One region of the Paracoccus zhouxuedongae genome, then DNA from elsewhere that is predicted to be linked to it. Evidence: riboswitches for the same ligand, from Rfam matches in the RefSeq annotation. Region 1 holds a riboswitch; the other holds the start of a gene.
What was found. Region 1 has a riboswitch for cobalamin ahead of nrdH (glutaredoxin-like protein NrdH). Riboswitches for the same ligand answer to the same signal wherever they lie in the genome.
Positions count from the first base shown of each region.

Region 1 (14,618 bases):
AGCCCGCCTCGGCGCGGAAATCATGCGGCACCTGATCGGCCCGGCGCCGCCCCGACAGCGACAGCGAGGTGAAAAAGTCAAAGCCGAACAGCGTCAGATGGTCCAGATCCGACCGCGCCAGCAGGTCGATCATCATCGCCCCGGTCGTGGGCGGGGCGCGCAGCAGATCGTGCAGGCGGTTATAGTCGGCTAGCGGGTGCAGGTAGAAACCGGGGCTGTGCGCATCGCGCCGCGCCAGCCGCTTGCGCTTGGGCGACATCCACAGAATGCGCGGCTTGCCCAGCCGGTCGCGGTCCTCGGGGCGCAGGCTGGTGGCAAGGGCCAGCCAGTCGGTGCGGCTGCCATGGCTGTGGGCCAAAGGCATCGGCGCGCGGTTGATGCGGATCACCAGATCATGCCGGTCGATAGCCGCGCCGTGGTCGCCATCAGCCAGGGCGCGGGCATTGCCGACAAGCGCGACCGAGCGCCCCGCCAGATCGGCCAGAAGATCGGCCTGCGGCACCGACAGGCTGGCCAGCAGGGCCTCATTCCGCATGACGCGCGCGATATAGAACCGAAGTGGGGTCATGCCAGCAACCGCCGATAGACGCGGACCAAGGCGGCCGCCTCATCCTCAAGCCGGAAGCCGTTTTCGACGCGGGCGCGCGCAGCGATCCCGCCCGCCGTGCGCTTCGCGGCATCGTCCAGCCAGGGCGCGATGGCGGCGGCTAGGGCCGGGATGTCGTCGGGCGCGACCAGATCGCCGGTGACGCCGGGGGCGATCAGCTCCTCGAAGGCGCCGACGCGGGTGGCGACCACGGGCACGCCGCAGGCCATCGCCTCCAGCGGGGTCAGGCCGAAGCCTTCCCACCGCTGCGGGGCGACATACAGATCAAGCGCGGCATACCAATCGGCCATGCGGTCGACGGGCACTTCGGGCAGGAACAGGATACGGTCGGACAGCCCGGCGGTGGCGGCCTGGTCACGCAGGTCATCCAGAAAGCCACCGTGGCCCTCGGTCGCGCGGCCCATCACAAGGGCGGTGACGCCGGGGCGGGTGGGCAGCAGGTCAATCATCGCGCGCACAAAGGCATCGGTGCCCTTTTGCGCGCGGATGCGGCCATAGCAGCCGACCAGCAGCCCATCCGGCAGCCCCAGCCGGGCGCGCAGCGCGGCGCGGTCATCGGCGGGGCGAAAGGCATCGGCGTCGATCCCGTGCAGGATGACGTCGGCGGGCCGGTCCAGATAGGCCGCCGTCCGCGCCGAGGTCGCCACGATCCCGTCCATCTGCCCGATCAACCATTTCGTATAGCCCGAATGCGCCCGCTGGCTGGCCGAGGTGAACAGCAGTTTCAGCGGCAGCCGCAGGATGTGCCTGAACGCCAGCCCCAGGGCCATTTCCGTATTGCGCCGCGCGTGCCAGACGCGGGTGCGGTTGCGCGGCAGCATCGCCACTCGCGCCAGCGGCAGATGCGGCACCTGCGGCGGCAGGCCCGGCCCGGTGGCGACGATGCCGATCATCCGCGCCTGCACCGGCACCAGCCGCACCACGGTCGCCGTCACCCCCGACAGCCGCCGCTTGAGGTTGGGGGCGATGACGTCGATCTCAGGCATCACGGGCCTCGCGCGTGGTCAGATAGATCGCAAGGCCAAGGGCCAGCGGGATCAGGAAGAACAGGAACAGATGGCCGAAGGCGGCCTGTGGCGGCAAGTCCGCACCGGCCTGATAAACCGCTCGTGATCCGAACTGATAGAGGCCGACCCCGCCGATCGACACCATGTTCAGGAAGGTCACGCCGCGCCCGACCAGATGCGGCGGCAGAAAGGCGCGGCCATGCGCCATCAGGATCGGATAGGACGAGCCGAAGAACCCCATCAGCGCCAGGGCCACGATCACCGTGCCCAGACCGGCCCCCGGCAGCAGCCACAGCGCGGCCAGCACCAACAGCAGCCCGGCGTTGACGATCAGCACCGCGCGCTTCAACCCGCCCAGTCGCTTGGCCAGTGGCCCCATCAGAAAACTGCCCGCAACCATCGCCAGCCCCATCGCCAGCGTCGCCCAGCCGATCATCGCGCTGTCGGCGCCATGCACCCGGTCCAGATAGGGCGCGGCCCACAGTCCCCGGATCGCGGCCACGGCGGCATAGTTGACCGACAACAGCGGCAGGATCGCCCACAGCGCGGGCAGCGCCAGCACGTCGCGCAAGCGGCCCTGTGGCACGCTGCCATCGCGGGGCAGGGGCGCGGGGTCGCGCACCCACAGCCGGGTCAGCGCCGCAACCGCCAGCGTCACCACCGCCAGCCCCCACAGGGTTTCGCGCCAGCCGGCGGCCTTGATGACCCAGACCAGCGGCGCGGCGCCCAGGATATTGCCCAGGCTGCCGATGCCCACCACGACCCCCGCCAGCGTGCCGAACAAGGCGGGCGGATAGGCGCGGGCGAAGATATAATACGACCCCATCAGCACCGGCGAACAGCCGATGCCGATCAGCACCATGGCGATGTGGATCGACCACGGCCCGCTGGCCAGAGCAAAGACCGCCGCCCCGCCCGCCCCGCCGATGGCCAGCAGCACCGCCACCGTCCGCGCCGGGCCGAACCGGTCCAGCGCCCAGCCGACCGGGATCTGCATCAGCGCGAAGGCCACGAACCACAGCCCGGATGAGACCGCCAGATCCTCGGCCCCCACGCCCAGCTCGCGTTCCAGCGTCGGCGTCAGGACGGCAAGAAACGCGCGGTAGAACTGGCTTAGGACATAGCCCAGCACCAGCATCGCAATTCCGGCATTGATCGGCATGGCGGACCCCTTTCACGGGCAGGCTGGCGCAGCGGCCCGGCGGGTGCAAGGGGTGGCGGCTGCGGATGAGTATTTGGGAGCAGAAGTATCAGCTTCTTCTGTTCCCAAATACTCAGGCCAGCGTTACGCCTTGGGGCGGAACGCGGCGATCCGCGCGGGGTCGGTCTCGATCCGCGCGGCGCCGATCAGGTCAAGGCAATAGGGCACGGCGGCGAAGACCGCATCCAGGCAGGTGGCAATGGCCGAGGGCTTGCCGGGGATGGTGATGATCAGGCTTTGCCCGGCGATCCCCGCCGATTGCCGCGACAGGATCGCGGTTGGCACCTCGCGCAAGCTGGCGCGGCGCATTTCCTCGCCAAAGCCGTCCAGAACCTTGTCCAGCACATCGGCCACGCCCTCGGGGGTTTCGTCGCGCGGCGCGGGGCCGGTGCCGCCGGTGACAAGGATCAGGTCGGCCCGGTTGGCGACCAGCCCGCGCAGGGTTTCGGCCACCGAGTGCCGCCCGTCCGGGATGATGACGCGGGTGATCTCCATCGGGCTGGTCACGACCCCGCGCAGATAGGCCTCGGCACCCGGCCCGCCCTTGTCTTCATATTCGCCGCGGCTGGCGCGGTCCGACACGGTGACGATGCTGATGCGGGCAGTGGTGGGTTGGGTCATGATGGTCATCGCTCATGTTGCAGGGTCTGATCAGGTCATGACCCTGGGGTGGTTCCTGGATCTGCTGTGGATTGCGCCGCGCGTCGTCGATGGACCCTATACCAAGGCGAAGGGCAGCGCCATGTCGGGCCGGTCGGCAACCCTGGCGACCATCCCGCCATATCGACATGGACGAATTGGTCGCAACCCTTCGTGGACGCGTCTCCGCCCATGATCCGCCATCGGGGCGCTTGCAGGGCGCCGCCCGTCAGCCCCGCGCGGGACGGCGCGGGGGCAGCCTCAATCACACCCGAAACTGCCGTGGGAGCGGGCGCTCGGTCGCTCTCAGAAATCCCAATCCTCATCCTCGGTGGCGACCGCCTTGCCGATGACATAGGACGACCCCGAACCAGAGAAGAAATCATGGTTTTCGCTGTCCGGCGACAGCGCGGCAAGGATCGCGGGGTTCACCGCGCAGGCGGAATCGGGAAACAGCGCCTCATATCCCAGGTTTTGCAGCCCCTTGTTGGCGTTATAGTGCAAAAAGGCCTTCACGTCCTCGGTCAGGCCGATCCCGTCATACAGCTCCTCGGTATAACGCGCCTCGATCTCGTAAAGATCATAGAGCAGCGAAAATGCGAAAGCCTTCAGATCTTCGCGGGCAGCTTCGGGCAAGCGTTCCACCGCGCGCTGATATTTGTAGCCGATGTAATAGCCGTGGATCGCCTCATCGCGGATGATCAGGCGGATCAGATCGGCGGTATTGGTCAGCTTGGCGCGGCTCGACCAATACATCGGCAGATAGAAGCCGGAATAGAACAGGAAGCTTTCCAGAAACACGCTGGCAATCTTGCGCTTCAGCGGATGTGACGGGGCATCATATTCGTTGATGATCAGCCGGGCCTTTTGCTGAAGATGGGGGTTCTCGGCCGACCAGCGGAACGCCTCATCCACCTCGGGGGTCTGGCACAAGGTCGAAAAGACCGAGGAATAGGACCGCGCATGCACCGCCTCCATGAAGGCGATGTTGGTCAGCACCGCCTCCTCATGTGCTGTCTGCGCATCCGGCAACAGCGAGATGGCCCCGACCGTGTTCTGGATCGTGTCCAGCAGCGTCAGCCCGGTGAACACCCGGATGGTCAGGGTCTGCTCCTCGGGGCGTAGCGTCGCCCAACTGGGCAGGTCGTTGGACAATGGCACCTTCTCGGGCAGCCAGAAGTTCACCGTCAGCCGGTTCCAGACCTCCAGATCCTTGTCATCCTCAAGCCGGTTCCAGTTGATCGCCGCAGGCACGACGCGGGTGGCCTGATCTTTGGTCTTATGGTCTTTCATGGCGGGGCTCTTTCTTCTTGGCCTAAATATCTTCGGGGGTCCGGGGGGAAGAAGGCCCCCGGTTCGCCCCGATCGGTCCTGTGTCACAGGGTGCAGGACACGCAGCCCTGGACCTCGGTCCCCTCCAGCGCGGTCTGGCGCAGCCGGACGTAATAGATGGTCTTGATCCCCTTGCGCCAGGCAAGGATCTGGGCGCGGTTGATGTCGCGCGTGGTCGCCTCGGCCGGGAAGAACAGCGTCAGCGACAGGCCCTGATCGACATGTTCGGTCGCCGCCGCATAGGTTTCGATCAGCGCCTCGGGGCCGATCTCATAGGCGTCGCGGTAATAGTCCAGATTGTCATTGGTCATGAACGGCGCCGGATAATAGACGCGGCCGATCTTGCCCTCTTTGCGGACCTCGATCTTTGACACGATCGGGTGGATCGAGCTGGTCGAGTTGTTGATGTAACTGATCGACCCGGTGGGCGGCACGGCCTGAAGATTGCGGTTGTACAGCCCGTCCGCCATCACCGCGTCCTTCAAGGCGGCCCAATCGTCCCGATCCGGCAGCGTGACGCCGAAGCGGTCGAACAGTGCGGCCACCTCGGGCGTTTCCGGCAGCCAGTCGCGGGTGACGTATTTGTCAAAGAACGCCCCGTCGGCATATTTCGATTTTTCAAAGCCCGTGAAGCTGTGCCCCCGCTCACGCGCCAATGCGTTCGACGTCCGCAGCGCGTGATAGGCGACGGCGGCAAAATAGCAGCGGGTGAAATCCACCCCCTCGGCACTGCCGTAATGGATGCGTTCGCGCGCAAGGAAGCCGTGCAGGTTCATCTGGCCAAGGCCGACGGCATGGGCCTCGTCATTGCCGCGCCGGATCGAGGGCACGCTATCGATGGCCGACATTTCCGACACCGCCGTCAGCGCCCGGATCGCGTGGCCGACCGTCGCGCCGAAATCGGGGCCGTCCATCACCGCCGCGATATTCAGCGACCCCAGGTTGCAGGAAATATCGGTGCCCAGATGCGCATAGCCAAGATCGTCGTGATAGGTGCTGGCCTCATTGACCTGAAGGATCTCGCTGCACAGGTTCGACATGGTGATCCGCCCGTGGATCGGGTTGGCGCGGTTCACCGTGTCCTCGAACATGATATAGGGATAGCCCGATTCAAACTGGATTTCGGCCAGCGTCTGAAAGAAGGCGCGGGCGTTGATCTTGCGCTTGCGGATACGCTTGTCGTCGACCATCTCGTCATATTTCTCGGTGACCGAAATCTCCGAGAAGGGCACGCCATAGACGCGCTGGATGTCGTGCGGGCTGAACAGATACATGTCCTCGTTGCGCCGGGCCAGATCGAAGGTCACATCGGGGATGACCACGCCCAGGCTGAGCGTCTTGATGCGGATCTTCTCGTCTGCATTCTCGCGCTTGGTATCCAGGAACCGCAGGATGTCGGGATGGTGGGCGTTCAGATAGACCGCCCCCGCGCCCTGCCGCGCGCCCAACTGGTTGGCATAGGAAAAGCTGTCCTCAAGCAGCTTCATCACCGGGATAACGCCCGAGGACTGGTTTTCGATGCCTTTGATGGGCGCGCCGTTTTCGCGAATATTGGTCAGCATCAACGCGACGCCGCCGCCGCGTTTCGACAGTTGCAACGACGAGTTGATGGCCCGCCCGATGGATTCCATGTTGTCCTCGACCCGCAGCAGGAAACAGGAAATCAGTTCCCCCCGCGATGCCTTGCCGGCATTCAGGAAGGTCGGAGTGGCGGGCTGGAACCGGCCCGAGATGATCTCGTCCATCAGCGTCATCGCCTGCGCCTCGTCGCCCCGCGCCAGCGTCAGGGCGACCATCACCACGCGGTCCTCGTAGCGCTCAAGATAGCGCTGCCCGTCGCGGGTCTTCAGCGTATAGGCGGTGTAGTATTTGAACGCGCCCAGAAAGGTCGGGAACCGGAACTTGCGGGCATAGGCCGCATCCCAGATCGCGCGCTGGAAGTTCCGCGAATACTGATCCAGCACCGCAGGGTCATAGTAGCCCTCGGCCACCAGATAGCCCAGCTTCTCATCCAGGCTGTGAAAGAACACCGTGTTCTGGTTCACATGCTGAAGGAAATACTGCCGGACGGCGCGGCGATCCGCGTCGAACCGGATCGCGCCGTCTTCGTCGTACAGATTCAGCATGGCGTTCAGCGCGTGGTAATCCAGCGCCTCGGCCTGCGTCAGGCGGTCATCGAGCATGTGGTTCTCCAGAATGTGTCCAGCCCGGCGCGGATGCGGGTGATGTCGGTCTCGGTTCCGGCCAGCTCGAACCGATACAGCACGGGCACGCCGCATTTTTCCGCCAGCAGATCGCCGGCACAGGCGAACAGTCGCCCGAAGTTGCGGTTGCCGCTGGCGATGACGCCGCGCAGCAGGGCGCGGCGTCGCGGATCGTTCAGAAAGCGGATCACCTGCGGCGCGACCGCCCCGCGGCCCATCCCGTCGGCATAGGTCGGGGTGATCAGCACATAGGGCTGGGCGGGCTCGGGCATCGGGTCCGCGATCGCAACGGGGATGCGGTCCGCGACGATCCCCAGCCGTTTGATCAGGCTGTGCGTATTGCCCGACGTCGATGAATAATAGACCAGCCCGCCCATCGGATCAGGCCAGCCGCCCAATCAGATCAGGGCGAAAGCCGGCCCAGTGGTTATCGCCCGCGATCACCACCGGCACCTGCCGATAGCCAAGTTCGCTGACATGGGCAAAGGCGGCCGCATCCTCGGTCAGGTCGATGACACGGTAGTCAAGCCCGCGCGCGGCAAGCGCACGGGTGGTGGCCGTGCACTGCACGCAAGCCGGTTTGGAATATACGGTGATGGTCATCTGTCCCTCGTTCTGCATTGTTCGGGCCGGGACAGGCTCGCGACAGCGGCGGGCTGGCCCACCACGGATCGCACACGCTGCCCAAGGCCCACCGCCTTTGGTCGTTGTCGTCTGTCACGGCAGGTCTCCTGACTTGCGGGTCGGGGCTAGGCTGGCCTTCCCGGGCAAGGCCCAGTGGCGTTTCAGCGTCGCTCGCCGCTTACAGTTGCGGGGGCAGTGCCGGATTTGAACCGGCTTCCCTCTTTCCTCTTCGAGTCGCCCCGAAGAACCATGACCCAAGCATTAGGCGCACCTTGGGTGTGGATGTCAACATGTTGTGTTCAGACCGCGACCATGGCGCCCGCCTGCGACATGATCGCCAGCCGGGTGCGCCGCGCCGATCCGCCCCTGCGCCTGAACTTCGGCCCAGGGCAGGGGCGGCTTGCACGCGGCCCAGCCGTTTAGTTGACTTTTAAAGTCGGATAACTTATCGCAGCCGAACGCCAGCCCGCCGCCAGCGCCCAGTGCCACAGTCACCGCCGCGACGGAGCGTCAGTATGCCTTTCCCCCCCTTTTCCCGACCCTGCACCCTTATGGTCACGCTTCTGGCATCGGGGGCGGCGCTGCCGGTCGGGGTGCAAGGTGCCTGGGCGCAGGACACCATCGTTCTGGATGAAATCACCCTGAACGCCGAAAGCGGCGAGACACTGGCGCAGTCGGGTTATGTCGCCACGACCTCGCGGCAGGCGACCCGGCTGGACACCCCCGTGGCCGAGATCCCGCAGGCCGTTACCATCGTGACGCAGGCCCAGATCGAGGACCAAGCACCGCGCACGCTGAACGAAACCCTGACCTATGCGGCCAGTGCCAACCCCAACAATTACGGCGCCGACAGCCGTTTTGACGCCTTCACGCTGCGCGGCTTTCCGGCCTATTACAACGGCATCTTCCGCGACGGCCTGCGCCAGTTCAACGCGCCGACCGCGCTTTACAAGACCGAGCCTTACGGGATCGAGGGGCTGGCGATGCTCAAGGGGCCTGCCTCGTCGCTGTATGGCGTCAGCGGGCCGGGCGGGATCGTCAATCTGGTGACGAAACGGCCCAAGGACGAACCCTATCACGAACTGGCCTTCACCACCGGCGCCAATGACCGCGCCCAGATCGCCGCCGACTGGTCCGGCCCGCTGAAGGATGACCGCTTCAGCTATCGCCTGACCGGGCTTTACCGGCAGGCCAATACCGATCTGGCTGGCTACGCCGATGACAAGACCTATTTCGCCCCGGCCCTGTCCTTTGACAATGGCGCCACCCGCGCGACCCTTCTGGCCGAGGTGTCGCGCAGCGTGACCGGCGGCACGGCGGCATTCTTCAACCCCGCCTACGGGCAGGTCTCGGACCTGTATGAGGGCGACCCGGCCTATAACGACTTTACCCAGAACCAGTGGCGCCTGGGCTATGAGGTCGAACATGACCTGTCCGACAGCCTGACCCTGCGCCATGCCGGGCGGCTGGCCCATGTCGACATCGACCTGGAATACAGCGGCCATTATGCGGCGGGTTCGGCGCTGGCGCGATACTGGGGCCATTACGTCGAGGATCTTGACAGCGCCACCATCGACAGCTCGCTGGCGTGGCGGGGGACGACCGGGGCGGTCAGCCATGAGGTGCTGGCTGGGATCGACGTGACCCGCGCCGATTATTCCGCCCGCAGCCTGCTGGGCTATGTCTCGGCGGCCGATACGGCGGCGGCGGAAGTGCCGTTTGCCAACGCGCAAAAGACCACACAAAGCGGGCTTTACCTGCATGATCAGATGACCATGGGCAACTGGCGCGCCTTTGCCAGCCTGCGCTTTGATCAGGTCGACACGACCTCGACCGCCGCCGATATGACCCGCAGCACGCAGCGCGACACCGGTCGGTCGGGGCGGCTTGGCCTCAGCTATCGCTGGGAATCGGGGCTGATGGCCTATGCCAATGTCTCGACCTCGTTCGCGCCGAATATCGGGGTCGTTCATGATGACGTGACCACCGATGTGACCCGACCGGCGCGCCCGACCGAGGCCACGCAGCGCGAGATCGGCCTGAAATACGCGCCCGAGGGCAGCAACATGCTGCTGTCGGCGGCGCTGTTCGACATCGACCAGCGCGACGGGGTGGTGCTGGACGCCAGCACCGGGCGCAACAAGCAGCGCCAGCTTGACCTGAACAGCCGCGGGATCGAGCTTGAGGCCGCGGCGAACTGGGACAACGGCTGGTCGACCATCGCCAGCTATACCCATCAGCGGGTGCGGATCGAAAAGGGCGCGGCGGGCACCGTCGGGCGCGATCTGTCGGGCACACCGCGCGACATGCTGTCACTCTGGGGCCGGTATCAGGTGCAGCAGGGCGCGCTGGAGGGCCTGGCCGTCGGCGCCGGGGTCCGTTACGTCGGCAAAAGCTATGGCGACGATCAGAACGCCCTGCGCAACCCCGCCCGCAGCTTTGTCGATCTTGAGGTCAGCTATGACCTGCCGCAGATGCCGGGCGTTCGCGCGCAGCTGAACATCCGCAACCTCGCCGACCGGCGCGACCAGACCTGCACCTCCGGTTACTGCTACCGCGACGAGGGCCGGACCTGGACCGCCAGCCTGTCGAAGCGGTTCTGATGCGCGCCCCGATCCCCCTTTTGGGCGGGCTTTGGGCCGCCTATGTCGCGCAAAGCGTGATCGGCGGCCTGACCTGGGGCGGACTGCCCGCAGTGCTGCGCGACCGGGGCCTGCCGCTGGACCGGATCGGGCTGTTGTCTCTGCTGATCCTGCCTTGGGCGCTGAAAGTGCTGTGGTCGCCCTGGGTCGAGCGGATGCGGCTGCCGCGCGGCGGTCTGCCGCGCACCGCGACGCTGGTGGCAGGCTTCGGCGCGCTGGCGGTGGCCGGGTTGGTGGCGGTGGCGGCGTTGCCGCTGGACCCGCTGCTGCCGGTGCTGGCGGTGCTTCTGGTCGTCGCCTTTGCCACGGCAACGCTGGACATCGCGGTCGATGGCCATGCGGTTGGCGCGCTGTCGACTGGCCCCCAGGCCGAGGAATCGCTTGGCTGGGGCAATGCCGCGCAGGTCGGCGGGGCCTATGCCGGCGCGGCGATCGGCGGCGGGGCCTTTGTCGTGCTGGTGGCACGCCACGGCTGGGCCTCGGGCACGCTGGCCATGGCCGGGCTGGTGGCGCTGCTGCTGGCGGGCTTTGCGCTGGCCGCGCGCCGCAGCCGCGTCACGGTTGCCTCAACGACGCCCGCGCCCAGCCTGCGCCACGCCCTTGCCCGCCCCGAGATTCGGCGCGGCCTGCTGCTGGCCGCGGGCTTCGTGGTCGCCCACAAGGCCGCGATGGGGATGACCGGCCCCTATCTGATCGACCTTGGCCTTGGCCTGGAACAGGTCGGCATCCTGTCGGGCCTTGCCAGCCTGGGCCTTGGGCTGGCGGGCGCGCTGATCGGCGGGGGGATGGTGCGCGCCATGGGCATCCGCGCCACGCTGATGACCTCGCTTGGCTTGCAGGCGCTGGTGCTGGCGGTGTTGGCGGCGGGCGCGGGCGGGCTGGCGATCCCGGTGCTGGTTCAGGTCGGCGCGGCGCTCATGTCAGGCTCGGCGGTCATGGCGATCGGCTTTACCGCCCTTTACGCCCGCTTCATGGAACTGGCCGATCCCGCGCAGGGCGGTGTGGATTTCACGCTGTTTCAATGCCTTGATGGCGCCGTCAGCATGGGTCTGGGCGTTGCCGCCGGACTGGTCGCGCAGCATCTGGGCTTTGGCGCGCTGTTTGCCGTCTGCGCCGGGGCGGCCATGCTGATCGGCCTTGCGCTGGCCCGGCCCGGCCGCGAAAGGCGCATCGCATGACCCATCACGCCCATGCACCGCTGGCGCTGCCTTTCGATCAGGTCGACCCGCTGTTTCGCGACCTTGCGCGCGAACACGGTCTGACCTGTCACGGCACGCCCCCCGACCCTACCCGCGTCGAGATCGGCGAGGGAGAGGTCGCGCTGGCCCCCACGCCGCAAGGCTGCCGGATCACTGCCCGCGCCGATACGCCCGACTGGCTGTTCACCCTGCAAGAGGCCGCGGTCGAGCATCTGGCCGAGGTCATTCCCGGCCTGACCCTTGACTGGACCAGCCCAGCCCGCACAGGCGAGATGCCGCCCAATTTCAGCCTGGCCCACGTCGTCGGCGTCACCCGCCTGACGCCGCATTTCCTGCGCCTGCGGCTGACGGGCGAGCGGCTTGACCGGCTGGACCGCGACATGATCCATTTCCGCCTTGTGCTGCCCCAGGATGACGGCGCGCCGCGCTGGCCGCATCTGGACGCGGGCGGGCAGACCGTGTGGCCCGAAGGGCTGCACCGCCCCGCCTATACCGTCGCCGCCATCGACCCGCAGGCGGGCTGGCTCGACACCGACATCTTCATCCATGACGGTGGACGGATCTGCAACTTTGCCGCGCAGGCCGCCGCCGGGGCGACGGTGGGGTTGAACGGGCCGGGCGGCGGGGGGATCCCGCAAGCCGCGCATCTGGTGCTGGCCGGGGATGAAACTGCCTATCCCGCGCTGGCCCGGATCGCCGCCGCGCAGGCGGCGGGTGCGCGGATCGACCTGACCCTTCTGGGGGACAGCGCCGATTACCCCTTTGCGCCGCGCCCCGGCCTGACGATCACCCACCGGCCCCGGTCAGAAGCCGCGCTGGCCCGCGACCTGACCGCCGCGCCGCCTGCCGATTTCTACTGGATCGCGACCGAAAAGGCGCGATTGCAGGCGCTGCGGCGGGCGATCACGCAGGATCTGGCAATCCCCCGGACCCGCGCCCATCTTGCCGCCTATTGGTCGGCCCCCTGCTGCGAGGAATGATGATGACCGCCAGCCCTTCCACACCCCTGTTCCTGCTACCCTGCGCGCTGGCACTGGCGCTGGTCGCCGGACCCGCATCCGGCCAGATCGCCCCCGATCTTGTCCAGGTCGCGCCCGCGACGCTGCCCCATGACCTGTCGCCGATGGGCATGTTCCGGCAGGCCGACGTGGTGGTCAAGGCGGTCATGATCGGGCTGGCGGCGGCATCTGTCGTCACCTGGACGGTGCTGGTGGTCAAGCTGTTCGAGCTGGCCTTCGCCCGCCGCGCCCTGCGCCGCGCCGCCGCCCGGATCGAGGCCGCGCCCGACCTGACCGAAGCGATGCAGGGCGGCAAAGGCCCTGCCGGCGTCATGCTGCGTGCCGCCGGGGCCGAGGTCGCGCGGTCGGCCGATGGCGCGCGGGCGGGGCTGGCCGAGCGTGTCGCCTCGCATCTGGCGCAGCATCAGGCGCTTGCGGCGCGGCACATGGCGATCGGCACCGGGATGCTGGCGACGATCGGCGCGGTGGCGCCCTTTGTCGGGCTGTTCGGGACGGTCTGGGGCATCATGAACGCCTTCATCGGCATATCGAAGGCGCAGACCACGAACCTGGCCGTGGTCGCACCCGGCATCGCCGAGGCGCTGCTGGCGACCGCGCTTGGCCTTGTCGCGGCGATCCCGGCGGTGGTGATCTACAACGCACTGGCCCGCGCCATCGCCGGCTATCGGCTGGAGCTTGGCGCCGTCGGGGCGGCGATCCAGCGGCTGATCAGCCGCGATCTTGACCGGGGGGCGCGATGATGGCGGGCGGACTGCAGGACGACGACCTGACCGAGGCGCATGAGATCAACGTGACGCCCTTTATCGACGTCATGCTGGTGTTGCTGATCATCTTCATGGTCGCGGCGCCCTTGGCGACGGTCGATGTGAATGTCGATCTGCCCGCGGCGCAGGGGGCGGCCTCGCCGCGGCCCGATCAGCCGGTGTGGCTGACGCTTGCGCCGGATCTTGGCCTGTCGCTGGGCAACGCGGCGGTTGACCCGGCGGGGCTGGCGGCGGCGCTGGATGCTGAAACGGGTGCCGACCGCGACACCCGCATCTTTCTTCGCGCCGATCAGTCCGTCCCCTATGGCGAGGTGATGGCGGTGATGAACCGGTTGCGCGACGCGGGCTATACCAAGATCGCGATGGTCGGGCTGGACAGCCCGGCGGCGCTGCCATGAAGGGGGGCGCGTCATGATCGGCGCTGCCGCGCGGTGGCTGACCGGCTTGGCACTGGTGCTGGCCGCGCATCTGGGTGTCGCCCACTGGTTGATGGCCACGGCCATATCGGGGCCGCCCGCGTCCGTCGCTGCGCCCGTCTTTGTCGAACTGGTGGCGCCCGAGCCGGAGCCGCAGCCGGAACCCGAGGCCGAACCGGCGCCGGAGCCTGAGGCGCTTCCCGTCGATCCCGGCATTCCGCCGCAGATCCTTGAGGTGCCGGATGTTCAGCCCGCCCCGCCAGAGCCAGAGCCAGAGCCAGAGCCGGAGCCTGAACCGGAGCCAGAGCCTCAGCCCGAACCGGAACCGGAGCCGGAGCTTGAGCTGCCGCCCCTGACCCCGCTGCCGCCACCGACCGACCTTGCCGAGCAGCTGGTGCCACCCTCGCCGCGCCCGCAGTCGCGTCCGCCACGGCCCAAGCCGGTCGAACCCGCGCCCCGGCGGCAGGCCGAAAAGCCGCGCCCCACCCGTCCCGAGCCTGCCCCCGCCAAGCCTGCCACGGCCAAGCCGGCTGCGCCAAGGGCGGCCGCGCCCGCCGCGCCACGCCGCGATGACGGCGCGCGCGCACAAGCGGCCGCCGCCAGTGCCGGCGCGGTGCGCAACTGGCAATCCGAGGCCGGGGCACGCATCGCCCGTCACATGAAGCGCACCCGGATCAGTGGTCGCGGCGCGTCGGTGCAGGTGCAGCTTGCCATCCAGGTCGGCGCCAACGGCGCCGCATCCGCGCGGCTGGCCAGCAGCACGGGCGATCCGCGAATCGACGCCGCACTGGCACGACAGGCAGGCCGCCTTCCGCGTCTGCCCGCACCACCCGGCGGACAGGGGCACTCATTCGTGCTGCCGATCCTCATTCAGTTCTGAACGGGGGAGCGCCGGCAAGGTCGGGCGTGGCGGCAACGAACCGCCACGCCCGACCCTGGCCGCATGATCCCTGTGCTGATGGTG
Region 1 covers NZ_JBHFHM010000005.1:131,270-145,887, reverse strand. Annotated here, with positions in the region: gene ACEYYA_RS07970 (glycosyltransferase family 29 protein) at 1-568, opposite strand, end outside; gene ACEYYA_RS07965 (glycosyltransferase family 4 protein) at 565-1,593, opposite strand; gene ACEYYA_RS07960 (MFS transporter) at 1,586-2,770, opposite strand; gene mog (molybdopterin adenylyltransferase) at 2,900-3,436, opposite strand; gene nrdF (class 1b ribonucleoside-diphosphate reductase subunit beta) at 3,761-4,747, opposite strand; gene nrdE (class 1b ribonucleoside-diphosphate reductase subunit alpha) at 4,831-6,969, opposite strand; gene nrdI (class Ib ribonucleoside-diphosphate reductase assembly flavoprotein NrdI) at 6,951-7,367, opposite strand; gene nrdH (glutaredoxin-like protein NrdH) at 7,372-7,593, opposite strand; cobalamin riboswitch at 7,695-7,881, opposite strand; gene ACEYYA_RS07930 (TonB-dependent siderophore receptor) at 8,166-10,217, shown strand; gene ACEYYA_RS07925 (MFS transporter) at 10,217-11,434, shown strand; gene ACEYYA_RS07920 (siderophore-interacting protein) at 11,431-12,435, shown strand; gene exbB (tonB-system energizer ExbB) at 12,438-13,214, shown strand; gene exbD (TonB system transport protein ExbD) at 13,214-13,636, shown strand; gene ACEYYA_RS07905 (energy transducer TonB) at 13,650-14,534, shown strand.

Region 2 (14,618 bases), on a different contig from region 1:
GCCTACCCCCAGCACGATCACGCAGACCGCCCCGGTCGAGGCCCCCGCCGACACGCCCAGCACGAAAGGCTCGGCCAGCGGGTTGCGTAGCAGCGCCTGAAGGATCGCCCCGCACAAGGCAAGGCCCGCCCCCGCAAGCGCTGCGACAAGCGCCCGGCTCAACCGCAGATCCCAGACGACGCTTTGTTCGATGGGCGACAGCGCGGCATCGGTGAACCCCAGCTTGTTGGTGATCGCAAGCACGACCGACGGCAGGCCGATCGTGTAATCCCCGATCGCGGTCGCCAGTGCGATGGCGACGATCAGCGCGACAAACGCGGCAACCAGCAGCAGCGCCAGCCGCAGCGACGGGCCTTCGGACAGCCAGGGCGTCATTTCCGCAGATCAAACCCGTCAAGCTGTCTGGCCAGCGCCTCGGCGCCGAACAGGGTCTGGACGCTGGGGTTCATCGCTTGCCCGGGGATCACGGCGATGCGACCGGCCCTCACGACCTCCATCTGGCTGACGAGGGGATCGCCCTTCAGGAAGGCGACCTTGTTGTCGGCATCGTCCAGGTTCCAGCGGGCGCGGTCCACCTGCGCGGCGACGATCACCGTGGGATTGGCCGCCATGATGCCCTCCCAACCCAGGGTGGGCCATTCCGTTTCGGACCTGACCGCATTGGCGCCCCCCAGAACATCCGCGATATAGCCCGACGGGCCGTTGCCGCCTGCCAGATAGGCATCGTCATCGGGCGAGGGGCTTGAGAACCAGAACAGGAAGGTCAGATCATCGCGGGCCTTGAACTGCTCGCGCAGCGCGCCCTCGCGCGATTTCAGGTCGCGGATCAGCGCCTGGCCCCGGTCGGCCACATCGAAGATGCGCGACAGATCGTCGATTTCCTGATACATCAGATCCATCGACCAAAGCTTGTCGCGCGCGCCATAGACATCGCCTGATGTCTGCGTCACCGAACAGGCGCTAGGCGAAAGATAGGTCGGGATCCCCAGCTTTTCAAAATCGTCGCGCTTGGCGACCTTGCTGTCCGGCCCCATCAGCGTGACCAGCATCGCCGCGACGAAATCGGGCTGTTTCGCCAAAACGGCTTCCAGCGTCGGAAACTCTTTCGTCAGGGTCTCGACCTTGGCATTGGCGTTTGCGACCTCGGGCAGGACATCGTTCGGCCAGAAGGCGGTGGCCCCCATCCGGTCCTCAAGCCCCAGAAGATACATGATCTCTGCGCTGTTCTGCCCCAGCGCGACCGCGTTCTTCGGTGCGCCTTGAAAGGTGACGGTCTGGCCGCAGTTCGTGATCTCAAGCGGGTAGATGGTGGGGTCGGCCTGCGCCATGGTGGCGATCAGGCTGATCGTGGCGGCGGCAAGCGGGCGGTGAAAGGTCATGATGCAGGCTCGTGCTGGTCGAATCCTGGCTGGGATAGCACGGCGGAAAATATTTGACTAGTTTAGTTGGTTATTGGTCGGATGCAGCATTCGGCACCGCGCCAAAGGGCGGTTCACGGGCTTCGCCCCGTAACCGTCTGATCGCCGGGTCCGCCAGGGCGGCGGACCGGGATCGCTGATCGCAATCTAGCCCGCAGGCTTTTCGGCCACCATGATGAAGCGGTCGTAAACCCGCGTGCGCAGCGCGTTGCGCAGTCCGTTCGTGCGGCGCTGCGCGCGGGCGATGGGTGTGTGGGGCAGCACCCTGACCCCGGCAAATCCCGCCGCCTCCAGCATCGGCGCCAGCCGCGCGGCGCTCAGCCCGTCGCCAAAGGGAAGGCGCTGCATGATCGTGGCATGCGCCTCGCCTGTCGCGCCGTCGTAATGGGGATCGGGCGAGTAACGGTCCCACAGGGTCAGCAGCCACGCCGCCCACCGACCCGAAGGCTTGGGGCGCGACCAGTCGCCATCATAGATCAGCAACCGCCCGCCTGGCCGCAGGATGCGGAACCAGTCTGCAAAGGCGGCGGCGGGATCGACCAGCGTCCAGACCAGATGCCGGCACAGGATCGCGTCGTAACGGGCATCCGGCTCCATCGTCTGTCCTGCATCGGCATGCAGAAACCGCAGCCGGGCCTTGCCCGCATGTTTGGCGCGGGCGACGGTCAGCATGGCTTCGGAAAAATCCAGCGCCGTCACCTCGTGGCCAAGATCGTGGACAAGGCGCGTGACCTCACCTGTGCCGCAGGCAAGTTCCAGCACATGCGCCGGCGGCGCGGGCAGATGCGCGCGCATCGGCTGTGACCAGGCTGCGGCCTCGGCACCCGGCGCGATCCGGTGGCCGAATGCAAGGTCAAAGGTTTCCGCCCGGCGCGACCAGTAGTCGCGGATATCCTCGACCAGATCGCGGTTCGCGTTCACGGCTTTTGCCCAAGGATCGCGTCGAACCGCTGCTTCGCCCGCGCCGGCACGTTGGCCGGGATCTCGGCCTCCGCATCCTCGCCCACGTCGATCACCATGACCATGCCCATCGCATAATGGGGCGAGCATTTGATCCCGTAGCGGCCAGGGACGGTCAGCGTCACCTCGAACTCCTCGTTGATCTTCGACTTCCACGCCTCCGCGCCGTCCGGGATCATGCCGTCGATGGTGGCGGCGTTGTGGCCGGACTGGGTCGGCAGGAAGCGCACCGTATCGCCGGGCGCGATGGTCAGGTGCTGCGGCTCATAGATCATCGGGCCTTCGTCATTGCGGTTCAGCATCTTGACCTCATGGGTCTCGGCCTGCGCCAGGGTGGCGCTCAGCATCAGGATCAGTGCGGCGAGTTTCATGATTGCTCCGTCAGGCAGTGAAAACGATGGATGGTGGCGCCGTCATGCGCGTCGATCAGGGGACGCGCGCCGACGCGAAAGATCTCGGCCATTCGCGGGCCGGTCAGCACAGTCGCGGGCGGGCCGCAGGCGACAAGGCGGCCCGCCGCCATGATCGCCAGCCGGTCGCAGCCCATCGCCTGATTGAGATCGTGCAGCGCGACCGCGACCGTGACCGGCAGTTGCAGGACCAGCCGCAGCACCGACAGCTGATGATGAATGTCCAGGTGATTGGTCGGCTCGTCCATCAGAAGCAGCCGGGGCTGCTGCGCAAGGGCGCGGGCGATATGGGTGCGCTGCCGCTCGCCCCCCGACAGGGTGGCCCAGTGCTGGCGCGCAAGATGGGTGATGCCAAGGGTCTGCATCGCACGATCGACGATGGCGTCGTCATCGGCACCGCGTGGCGACAGCGCCGATTGCCAGGGGGTGCGGCCCAGTTCGACGGCGTCGCGGACGGTCAGCGCCTCGGCAGTGTCGGCGTGCTGTTCGACAAGCGCCACGCGCTGCGCCACCTCACGCCGGGTCAGGCGGGGCAGGGGGGTGTCGTCCAGCCGCACCTCGCCCCCGGCACGCGGCAACAGGCCCGCGATCAGCCGCAGCAGCGTGGACTTGCCGGATCCGTTCGGGCCGACGATGCCCAGCGTCTCGCCCGGCGCGATGTCCAGATCGACATCGGTGACGATGGCCCGCCCGCCCGCTTTCCACGACAGACCGCGTGCCGCGACCCTCATGCCCGGCCCCGCCGGGTGATCAGGATCATCGCAAAGGCGGGCGCGCCGACCAGCGCGGTGACGACCCCGATGGGCACCACCTGCCCAGGGATCAACAAGCGCGAGGCAAGGTCGGCGGCGATCAGGAACACCGCCCCTGCCAGCGCCGTCGCCGGGATCAGCGCCCCGTGGCGCACGCCCACGACGAAGCGCATCGCATGGGGCACCACCAGTCCGACAAAGCCGATCGAGCCGACAAGGCTGACCATCACCGCCGTCATCACCGTGACCGCGCCGATCAGCACGATCTGCACCCGCCGCACGTCGATCCCCAGCGAGGCAGCGGCCCCCGCGCCAAAGGCAAAGGCGTCCATGGCGCGCGTGAACCACAGGCAGACCATCAGCCCCGCCGCGGCCGCCGGTACCGCCAGTGCGACATCGGGCCAGCGCACGCCCGACAGATTGCCCAGCAGCCAGAACATGATGCCCCGCGCCTGTTCGGCATTGGCCGACTTGGCGATGAAGAACGAGGTCAGCGCGTTGAACAGCTGCGAGCCTGCAATCCCGGCCAGCACCAGCTGCGCCGAACCGCCGCCCGCCGCCCGCGCCAGTGCCGCGACCAACAGAAAGGCCAGCGCGGCCCCGACAAAGGCGCCGCCCGAAATGCCGATGGCCCCGGCGCCGACGCCCATGATCGTGACCGCGACGGCCCCGGTCGAGGCCCCGGCCGACACGCCCAGCAGATAGGGATCGGCCAGCGCATTGCGCACCAGCGCCTGCAACACCGCCCCCGACAGTGCCAGCCCCGCGCCACACGCGGCCGCGACCAGCGTGCGCGGCAGCCGATAGAACCAGATGATACCCGCGTCGATGGGGTCGACGACATGGCCCGCCCCCCACAGGTTGTTGGCCAGGACCGCTGCCACCGTCCCCGGCGGCAGCGGCGTTTCGCCGATCACGACGCCCGCCAGAACGGCCAGGGCCAGCACGGCCAGCCCCGCCGCGACCTTCCACAGGCGCGCGTGGATGGGCGAAACAGGCAGAGCCGTCACTTCAGGTCGAACCCGGCCAGCGCCTCGGCCAGCGTTTCCAGCGCGGCGATGTTGCGGATCGAGGGATCCATCGAATGCCCGTCCAGCACCACGATGCGGTCATTCTTCACCGCGTCCATCTGGCTGGCGACCGGATCGGACTTGAGAAAGGCCAGCTTTTGTTCAACGTCGTCGGCCTCGAACCGGCGGCGGTCCATGCGGGCCACCACGATCACCGAGGGGTTGGCGCGGGCGATCGTCTCCCAGCTGACGGTCGGCCATTCCTCGTCGCTTTCGACGACGTTCTTCAGCCCCAGCTGCTCCATCATCCAGCCGGGCGGGCCTTTGCGACCAGCGACATAGGGATCCACGTCCATCTCGGCGGACGAGAACCAGAACACCGCGGATGCGTCCTTCAGCTCCAGCGCGCGGGCCTTGTCGACGGCTGCCTGCTGGCGTGCCTGAAGCTCTGTGACCAGCGCCGTGCCGCGATCCTCGACATCGAAGATCTGCGCCAGCTCGGTCACGCCCTGATAGATGCCCTCGGTCGAGAACATCGCCGTGCGCGTGCCGTCCGCGCCCTTGGAATTGTCCTTGCCGGCGCAGTCGGCGGGCAGGATGTAGGTCGGGATGCCCAGATCGCGGAACTGTTCGCGCGTGGCGACGATGCCCTGCGGGCCGATATGCCATTCATATTGAATCGCGACGATGCCCGGCCGCTTGGTGACCACGCTTTCAAAGCTGGGGTCGTTGTCGGCCAGCCGCTCGACGCCCGCGTTCAGCGTCTCGAACTCGGGCAGGACGCTGGTGAACCAGACCGAGGTGCCCTTCACCTTGTCGCCAAGGCCCAGCGAATACAGGATTTCGGTCGCAGCCTGACCCACGGTGACGGCGCTGTCGGGCGCCTTGTCGAAGGTCACGTCCACGCCGCAATTGGGCAAGGTCAGCGGGTAATCGGTGGCAAAGGCCGGCAGCGCGGCGGTGGTGAAAAGCGTCAGCAGGATGGGTCTGATCATCGTCTGTCTCCGGTCATGAAAGGGGAACCGGACACGGGACGGAAGGCCGCAACCCCGCACAGCCCGCCGCACAGGGCAGCCCGGAAAGGACAGAATTGACGGAACCGGGCCGCGTCGCGACCGCTGGCAAAGGACATCTTGCACCTTCCCGGACACCCCGCCCGGTTTGTTGAAACTCCTGCGTCGGCAGGTCTCCTGACTTGCGGATCGTCGAGCTGGGCAGCCTTCCCGCGGATTGTGACCGCAGTGGCATGATCGCCCACCCCTCACCGCCTACAGTTGCGGGGGCAGTTCCGGTTCGCCATGGCCCGAAGGACAAGGCGGCGGATTCCCTTTCAATTCCTTACGGAAACCGACGGGAATAAGCGTTAACGGGTGTTCGGCCCGGGGGCAAGCGGATAAGTGGGGCGTGGGTAATCGGCAGGTCATGGCCGCCAATCGCGCGCGTCGGGTCGGCGCGGATGCGCTGGATTGAGCCGCCAACCTGTTGCAGCGCATTGGGCCGCCGGGGCCGTCGCGGGGCTGCGCATCAATGCGGCGGCAGGGAGTAGTGCCGGGACCGGTGTTTGAGGCAGAGGCGTTTCGAGATTTCTGACCCTGTTGGGGTCAAATGTGAGCGGATGTGTGTCGGGGTCGGCTACTGGACCAGCAGCCAGAACAACATCGATCCCTATGCCCATACGAACCTGATCGGCCTGGGCCACGGCGAGGCGGACACCAACTTCAAGATCTTCTGGGGTGGCTCGGTCCCCCAGCCGCCTATCGATCTTGGCGCGAACTTCCCCTGCAACACCTCCGGCGTCGACGTCTACGATCTGTCCCTGTTCGCGCCGCCCGGGGCGGGGATCGTGCATTACGAGGTCGCACGCCTGAACACAGGTCATGTCGCCACCGGCACCCTGTCCGGCCCGCCCGGCATCGCTCTGCCGGGCCAGACCACTCTGCTGAGCTATCAATACGCCTGGCGCAGCAACCACACGACTGCCGCCAGCGTCGCATGGGACATCATGTCGGACTATGTCGAGACGGATTTCTGAGTGGGTTGCTGGGTTGTAAACGGGCCGTTTACGAAAATCGACGTCCTGCAAATATCCGTGGCAGAGCCTGCAAATATCCGTGGCGAGCCACACCCATCAGAGCTTCCTTTCGGACTTAGCTCCGGTCGAATTGTGAAGCACACACATGCGGCACTCACAGTCGCTGCGGCGTGGACTTCACAAATCTAGTGTTTTCAGGCCGTTAGAAAAATTTGGCTCCGGCGGTAGGGTTCGAACCTACGACCAATTGATTAACAGTCAACTGCTCTACCGCTGAGCTACGCCGGAACATGGGGGGCGTATAGCAAGGGGTTTGGGGGGCGTCCAGAGGGGTTTCGTGACTTTTTTGAAATATTCGGACCGCCGTCAAAGGGGTGCGCCGGGTGGTCTGGCGGGGGCGTTTGATGGGCGGGGTTCAGGGCTGACATGGGGGCGGATGGGGCAGGGATGGTTGCTGGCGATCCGGCTGCCTGCGGGTTTGGGGCGGTGGCCCTGGCGGCGGATGGCTGGTGCCACTCCGGCCCGCGTTGGCGGTGCAGGGATGGCCGGTGTGACGCGGTGCGGGTGGCTGTGCAGCGGGACGCGGAACCGGGTGTGGTGGCCGCCTGGGGCCGTTCGGCGATCCCAGGCGCGGGCTAGTCACCGAATGGAAAGGGGGCCGCGATTGCGGCCCCCGGCTGTTTTTGGTCGCCTACATCGCGTCGGCGGCGTTCTTCATCAGGAAGTCGGTCACCATCTGGCGCTGGTCGTCGTCCAGACCCGCACGTTCAAACATCGACGGCAGGATGCCCTTCCACTGCTGCTGGGTAAACCCGGCCGGGTCGCGCGGGCCGTGGCAGACGGTGCAGCGTTCATAGAACATGCGCTCGCCCGGCTCCATATGGGCGTAAAGCTCTTGCACCAGATCATAGATCCGATCCAGGCCCAGTTGGTCGCCGTCGATCTCGGCCAGCGGCTCGCCGGCGATGATCTGCGGCGGCTCATAGGCCAGGTTCGGGCCTTCGGGATCGGTGCATTTGCGCATCGACACCAGACAGGTGTTCGCCGTCGTCGCCGCACTCAGCCCCGAGGACGCCTGGGTCGAAGTGACAAAGTTCACCAGACCCGAGTTGCAGCGCCCCTTGCTGTCCAGTTGCGGCCAGCCGCCTTCATAGATCGACACCACCCCCGGCATGATGTCGTCGCTGACCACCGCGCCCGCGATCACCGTGCCGCGGTCGTTGTAAAGTTCGACCAGATCGCCATCGGCAATGCCGCGCGCCTCGGCGTCCTGGCGGTTGATGCGCACCGGCTCGCGGCCCTGAACCATGTAAAGCTCGCGCAGCCGTTCGCTGTTGCCCATCTGGCTGTGCAGGCGGAACCAGGGGTGGGGGCTGACGACGTGAAGCTGACCCTCGGCGGCATTGCCCAGATATTCGTGGGGTTCCTGCCAGACCGGCATACCGGGGCAATCGTCGATGTTCAGTGCGGCGATCTGATTGCAGAACATCTCGATCTTGCCGGATTCGGTATGCAGGTGGTTGGCCTCGGGGTCGGTATAGAAATCGCCGTGCCGCACCCATTTGCGGGCCTCGGGCGGGGCCTTTTGCCAGGCGTAGCCGCGCTCCCAGAACTCGTCGAAGGGCACGTCCTGGGCGGCGCCGGTCTTTTCATAGGCAAAGCGCAGAATGTCCATGTATTCGGGGAATTGCTCGCCCTCAAGGAAGGCCGTCTGCACGCCCAGATAATCCGCCAGTTCGGCGAAGATGTCGAAATCCGATTTGGCATCGCCCACCGGCTCGATCACCTTTTTCATCGCATAGATGCGGTCGTTGGAATAGGTGCCGCCCACCGACATGTCGTCGCGTTCCAGCGTCGAGGTTGCGGCGAACACGATGTCGGCCCAGCGGGTCGCGGCGGTCCACCAGACGTCCTGGCTGATGATCGTCTCGACCCCTTCCAGCGCCTTGATCAGCCGGTTGGTATCCTGCTGGTGCGACATGAAGTTGTTGCCGGCGTTGTAGATCATGCGGATCGCCGGATAGGTTCGCTCGATGCCGTTATAGGTAAAGGTCTTGCCGGGGTTTTCCAGCATTTCGGTGATGCGCGAGGCCGGGCAGATGTCCTTGACCAGGTTCTTGCCCTGGCTCAGGCCCGCCGGCGTGCCCTTGCCTGATTGCGGCATCCCGCCATTGCCATAGTGCCAGGAAAAGCCCACGCCCTCGCCGGGTTTGCCGATCTTGCCGATCAGCGCGGCAAAGTTGATGATCGCCCAATGCGTCATCTCGCCGTGATGGGCGCGTTGCAGCGACCAGGCCCCGGCGATTTCGGTGCGCGAGGTCGCCATCAGCTCGGCCAGTTCACGGATCTTGTCGGCGGGAATGCCGGTGATCGCGGCGGCCCAGTCGGGCGTCTTGGGGGTGCCGTCATCGCCTTTGACATAGGCGATCCATTTGTCGGACCCGACGGTGTATTTCGCCAGATAGGCATCGTCCTGCAGGCCCTTGTCCAGCACATGATGGGCCATGGCCAGGAACAGCGCGACATCGGTATTGGGCACGATCCGCACCCATTCGGCATCCAGATAGATGTCAGAGGCGGTCTTTTGCGGGTTGATGCTGATGAACTTGCAGCCGTTGTCGCGGATCTGCTCCCACGGGCCATACATGCCGTGATCGGCCACGGTATATTCGATGCGGTTGTTCTTGATCGGGTCGCAGCCGACCAGCACGAACACCTCGGTGTTGTCGCGGATCACCTCCCAGGCGGTCTGGGCGGAATAGACCTCCATATCGCCGATGACGCGCGGCAGGCTGATCTGGCTGGCACCGGCCGACCAGTCGCCCTGGGTGATGGTGCAGCCGCCGATCAGGTTGAACAGGCGGCCTTGCAGCACGTTGGGGCGCATCAGGCCGGCGTGGCTCCAGCCGCCATAGGACGAACTGAAGATGGCGTTGTTGCCATGTTCGGCGGCGGTATCGACGATGGCCTTGGCCGCCAGCTTGTAGGCGGTATCCCAGTCGACCTGGACGAACGGCTCCTTGCCGCGCAGCTCGGGCTTGGTGTCGCCGGTCTGCCAGCCCTCCAGATAGGATTTGCGCACCATCGGCCCGGCGATGCGGGTCTTGTCATAGACGCGATCCTGCACCCCATACATCAGCATTTCGGTTGGGCGCTGATCCAGTTCCATCATCGCGTTGATGTTGACCAGACGGCCGTCGCGCACCACGGCCTCGAACGGGCCATAATGGCTGGCGCTGAAGATGCGGCCCGAAAAGCTGTTGGGGTCGATCGCGGCCAGGGCGGTGCCGCGCATCAGCGTGCCCAGGCTGACGGCGGTCAGCCCGCCTTGCAGAAAGGCGCGGCGGGTGGGGGATGCAAAGGTCATCGGGATCTCCTGTCTTTGGTGTTGCGGCCAGTCTGTGCTGCCTGCGGCATCTGGCGCGTTGATTTGTCCCAACTTCTGCTGTTCGATCCTGTAAAAGGATGTAAAAGACCGCCATGACCAAGGCCCATCTGCTGATCGTCGAGGATGACCGGGTGACGCGGATGCGGCTGGCCGCCTATCTGCGCCAGCAGGGCCACCGCGTGACCGAAGTCAGCGACGCCACCGCGATGGAGGCGGTGATCGCCGACGACCCGCCCGAGCTTTTGCTGGTCGACATCAATCTGGATGGCAAGGACGGGCTGACGATCACCCGCGAACAGCGCGCCAATTCGCGGGTGGGGATCATCCTGCTGACCTCGCGCAGCGATCAGGTCGACAAGATCGTCGGGCTGGAAATGGGGGCGGATGATTACGTCACCAAGCCCTTTGACCCGCGCGAACTGGCGGCGCGGGTCAAGAATCTGCTGGCGCGGATTGCCGATATCGGTCAGGCCCCGGCGGGTCCGGCGCCAGTCGACATGATCGGGCCGTGGCGGTTCGACAGGATCCGCCGCAGGCTGGTGTCACCGGTTCAGGTCGTGACCCTGACCGGGCAGGAATACGACGTGCTGGCGGTGCTGGCCGATCATCCGGGGCTGACCTTGGGGCGCGACCGCATCGCGCAGGCGATCGGGCGCGAGGGGCAGCGTGCGGCGGGGCGGGTGATCGACGTGGTGATCGGGCGGCTGCGGCGCAAGCTGGGCGATGATCCGGTTGCGCCGGGGCTGATCCTGACGATCCATGGCGCGGGCTATCGGCTGGTTTCCGACCCCTCATCGGGCAGCGCGATGCCCTGACCCCGGGCGGCAGCCCGCAGGGCGGCGCGGGTCGTGTCGGCGCTTTGGCGCAGGGCGGTGTCGTCCAGCGCTGCCGGTTCGGCCTCGATCCGCGCCAGATGGTCGCACAGATCGGACAGGCCAAAGTTCGACGCAGCACCCTTCAACCGATGCGCGGCCCGCCCGCGGGCCTGGCCTTCGGCGGACAGGATCGCCGCGACCGCGCCGGGCAGATCGTCCAGAAAGGCCGCGATCAGCGCCGCCACCGTCTCGGTCCCGATCTGGTCGCGGTCGCGCGCCAAGGTCGCGGCCACGCCATCCGGCGCATCTGGTGCCAGCCCGGCCAGCAGATCGGCCAGGGCGCGGGGCGAGACCGGCTTTTGCAGCACCGCGACCACGCCCAGACGGGCGCGGGTCGCCGCGTCATCGGCCAGCGAATGCGCGGTCAGTGCCGCCACCGGAAGATCCGGCTGGCGGGCGCGCAGATCCGCGATCACCGTCTGGCCGGGACGGTCCGGCAGGTCCAGATCGACCAACGCCAGATCGACCGTTGCATCGACGCGCAGCGCGCCGGCCGCATCCTCGGCTTCGGTCACACGGCAGCCCAGCCGATCCAGAAAGGCGCGCACCACCAGCCGGTTGACGGGGTGATCCTCGACCACCAGCACATGCAGGCCGTGGCGGGCGGTGGGGGCAGGGTCATCCGGCGCAGACATACGGGCCGGATCACCGATCGCCAGCGGCACGGTCAGGGTGACGCGGGTGCCGACGCCCGGCGCGGTGTGCAGATCCAGCGCGCCGCCCATCGCCTCGGTCAGGCGGCGCGCGATGGCCAGACCCAGGCCGCTGCCCTCGATCCCGGCGCGGCGCGTCCAGTCGGCGCGGCTGAAATCCTGGAATGCCCGCGCCGCCTGATCGGGGTTCATGCCGCGGCCGGTATCGGTCACCGCAAAGCTGAGGACGGGCTGGCCGTCCGGGCCGGGGGCGTGATCGACCAGCAGCGCGACCCGCCCGGCATCGGTATATTTCACTGCATTCGACAGGAGGTTCGTCAGCACCTGACGAATGCGGACGGCATCGCCCTGCACCACTTCGGGCGCGCCGTCGGCCAGGTCGACGTCCAAATGCAGGCGCTTTTGCGCGGCAAGCGCGGCCATCGGTGCCTGCACCTGCGCGATCAGGTCACGCAGCCGGAAATGCACCGGGGCGGGGCTGGACGCACCATCGGGCGCGGTCAGGGCAAGGATGTCGTTGGCGATCTGCAACAGATCATCGGCGGCGCCGCGCGCCAGCCGCAGCCGCTCGCCCTCGGCCTCCGAGGCGGGCTCGATCAGCGCCAGCATTCCGATCAGCCCGTTCAGCGGCGTGCGGATTTCATGGCTCATGCGGGCGGTGAAGATCGCCTGGTCGCGGGCGGCGGCCTCGGCCTGGGCGCGGGCGGCCTCGGTCGCGGCCATCTCCTGCACCAGTTCGCGGGTGCGGGTCTCGACCGCCTGTTCAAGCTGCCCGCGCAGGGCCTGGGCCTCGGCGGCGCGCAGGCGCAGGGCGTTCAGCGCCTGTTCGATGCCGCCGATGGCATCGGCGCCGCTGATCGGCAGTGGCTGGCCCAGATCGCCCTGGGCCACTGTGACCAGCCGCGCGGCGACATGGCCCAGCCGCGCGACAAGCCGCGCGCGGGCATAGATCACCAGCGCCACCACCGCCGCCAGCGCCGCCGCGACGGCAGCCAGCATCCCCCAGAACAGCCGCTGCGATTGCCGCGCCGCTTGCGCCAGCCGCGCCAACTGGCCTTGCTGCGCGGCGATTTCCACATCGCGCACGGCGATCTGCACCTGCGCGATATCGCCGCGCAGCCGCGCCAGCGCACGGTCGCGCACGGCCCCCGCAGCCAGCCCGTCAAGGCGGTGCTGAAACAGCCCGTCACCGTTCAGCGCCGCGCCAAGCGCCGCCAGGGCTGCCCCGGCCTCGGCGCGCGCGGGGGCGGTCGGCAGGTAATCCAGACGCATCACTGCCTGGTCCAGCGCCTCGGCGAAATGGGCGCGGGCGGTGTCGATGGCGGCGGCATCAGGGGCGGCCATCACCGCCCGCGCGCTGTGGCGCATCACCTCGGCGGCGCGGGCGGTTTCGATCGTGCGTTCAAAGGCGAACAGCGCGTCATCGGCCAGATCGTCCAAGCCCCTGCGCGGATCGGGCATCGCGCCGGCGTGAAGATCGGCGATCCCGGCCGTCAACCGCACCCGCGCCAGTTCGGTCTGCGCGGCCAGCAGATCATCCAGCGCCGACAGCGGCCGGTCCAGATCACGGCTGGCCCGGTCAAGCGCGCCGGTCTGGGTGATGTCGTCCTGTGCGGCCCGGGTCAACGCCGCCAGATCGGCGCGCAGGGCGGCGAAATCGGCGCCGCTGCCCGCGCCCGCCAGCCCGGCATAGGCGGCCTCAAGCTGATCCAGCGCCGCGGCCATGTCGCCCGCGGCACGCGTCAGGCCCGCCGGATCGGCGGCATGTTCGATCCCCGTTGCCGCCCACGCCGCGCGGCTGGATGCCGCCTCAAGCGCGCCGCTGCGTTCGGCAAAGGGCAGCGCATCGTTCAGCATCGCCTGATGGCCGCGGATCAGCAGGTGATTGACGCCGACCGCCAGACCGCCGACGATCATCACCAGCGCCGCCAACAGCGCCAGCAACAGATAAAGCCGCGAATCCAGACGAAGGTTGCGCATGAACCCCTGTTACGCAGCCCGCATCGCCCGCGCAATCGCGCTGTCACTTGGCGTGGCACTGACGGGCGCGACCAGCCTTGCCGCCGCCCCGGTCTGCGTGCTGGTGCCGCATTTCAAGGATGAATACTGGCTGAGCGTGGGCTTTGGCCTGGAAAGCCGCGCGCGCGATCTGGGGATGGATCTGACCCTGCACGAAGCCGGCGGCTACCGCGCCCGCGACCGACAGATCGCGCAGATCGATGATTGCGTATCGGGCGGCGCGGCGGCGATCCTGATCGGCGCGGTCAGTTCGGATCACCCCGACCTGATCGCCGCGCTGGACCGGGCGGCGGCGCGGGTGCCGGTGGTGGCGCTGGTCAATGAGCTGCATTTCAGCGGGCTGAGCGGTGCCATCGGCGTGGATTGGCGGGTGATGGGGCAGGTGCTGGGGCGGGCTTTGGCGGGGGGTGCGCCTGCGGGGCAACCTGTGCGGCGGGCGGTGCTGATCTCGGGCCCGCCGGAATCCGGCTGGGTCGCGCCGCTGGAAAGCGGATTGCGCGCCGGACTGGCAGGCTCGGCGGTGCAGATCGTCGCGGTCCATGCCGCCGATACCGGGCTGCGTCAGCAATTCGCCGCCGTCGCGCGGGTTTTTGCCGAAGGCCCGCCGCCCGACATCCTGATCGGCAGCGCCCCCGCGATCGAGGCGGCGATGGGCTATCTGGCCGCCCATCCCGACCAGCCGCGCCCGCTGCTGGCGGCGAGCTATGTCAGCCATTCGGTGCGCCGGGGGCTGGCGGGCGGGCAGGTGGCGGCGGCGCCCTTTGACGATCCGGTGGCGCAGGGGCAGATGGCAGCCGATCTGCTGGCGCGGGTGCTGGCGGGCGCGCCGCGCCCGACAGGCTGGACCGGCCCGCAGGTGGTGCTGCTGGGCGCGGGGGCGGCGGCGGATCGGGTGCCGCTCTCACCGGCGGGCTATTTCCCGGCGATCCGCTAGATCGCGCCGGGCGGCAGGATCTGCGGCACCCGGCGGCGGGGCAGGGCGCGGCCCTGATCGTCGAACAGATGCGCATCGGCGGGATCGAACTCCAGCGCCACGGGCGCGCCCGGTCGGATGGCGGTCGTGCCGTCGGCGATCAGGCAGAGGCTGACGCCAACCTCGGC
Region 2 covers NZ_JBHFHM010000020.1:14,172-28,789, reverse strand. Annotated here, with positions in the region: gene ACEYYA_RS14895 (FecCD family ABC transporter permease) at 1-375, opposite strand, end outside; gene ACEYYA_RS14890 (ABC transporter substrate-binding protein) at 372-1,379, opposite strand; gene ACEYYA_RS14885 (class I SAM-dependent methyltransferase) at 1,566-2,339, opposite strand; gene ACEYYA_RS14880 (pseudoazurin) at 2,336-2,749, opposite strand; gene ACEYYA_RS14875 (ABC transporter ATP-binding protein) at 2,746-3,519, opposite strand; gene ACEYYA_RS14870 (FecCD family ABC transporter permease) at 3,516-4,541, opposite strand; gene ACEYYA_RS14865 (ABC transporter substrate-binding protein) at 4,547-5,545, opposite strand; cobalamin riboswitch at 5,714-5,917, opposite strand; gene ACEYYA_RS14860 (hypothetical protein) at 6,166-6,582, shown strand; tRNA gene ACEYYA_RS14855 (tRNA-Asn) at 6,796-6,870, opposite strand; gene ACEYYA_RS14850 (molybdopterin-dependent oxidoreductase) at 7,274-9,949, opposite strand; gene ACEYYA_RS14845 (response regulator) at 10,063-10,785, shown strand; gene ACEYYA_RS14840 (ATP-binding protein) at 10,740-13,478, opposite strand; gene torT (TMAO reductase system periplasmic protein TorT) at 13,477-14,451, shown strand; gene ACEYYA_RS14830 (ABC transporter ATP-binding protein) at 14,448-14,618, opposite strand, start outside.
Region 2: linked by a shared signal. The riboswitch ahead of ACEYYA_RS14865 (ABC transporter substrate-binding protein) and the one ahead of nrdH (glutaredoxin-like protein NrdH) in region 1 are both predicted to bind cobalamin.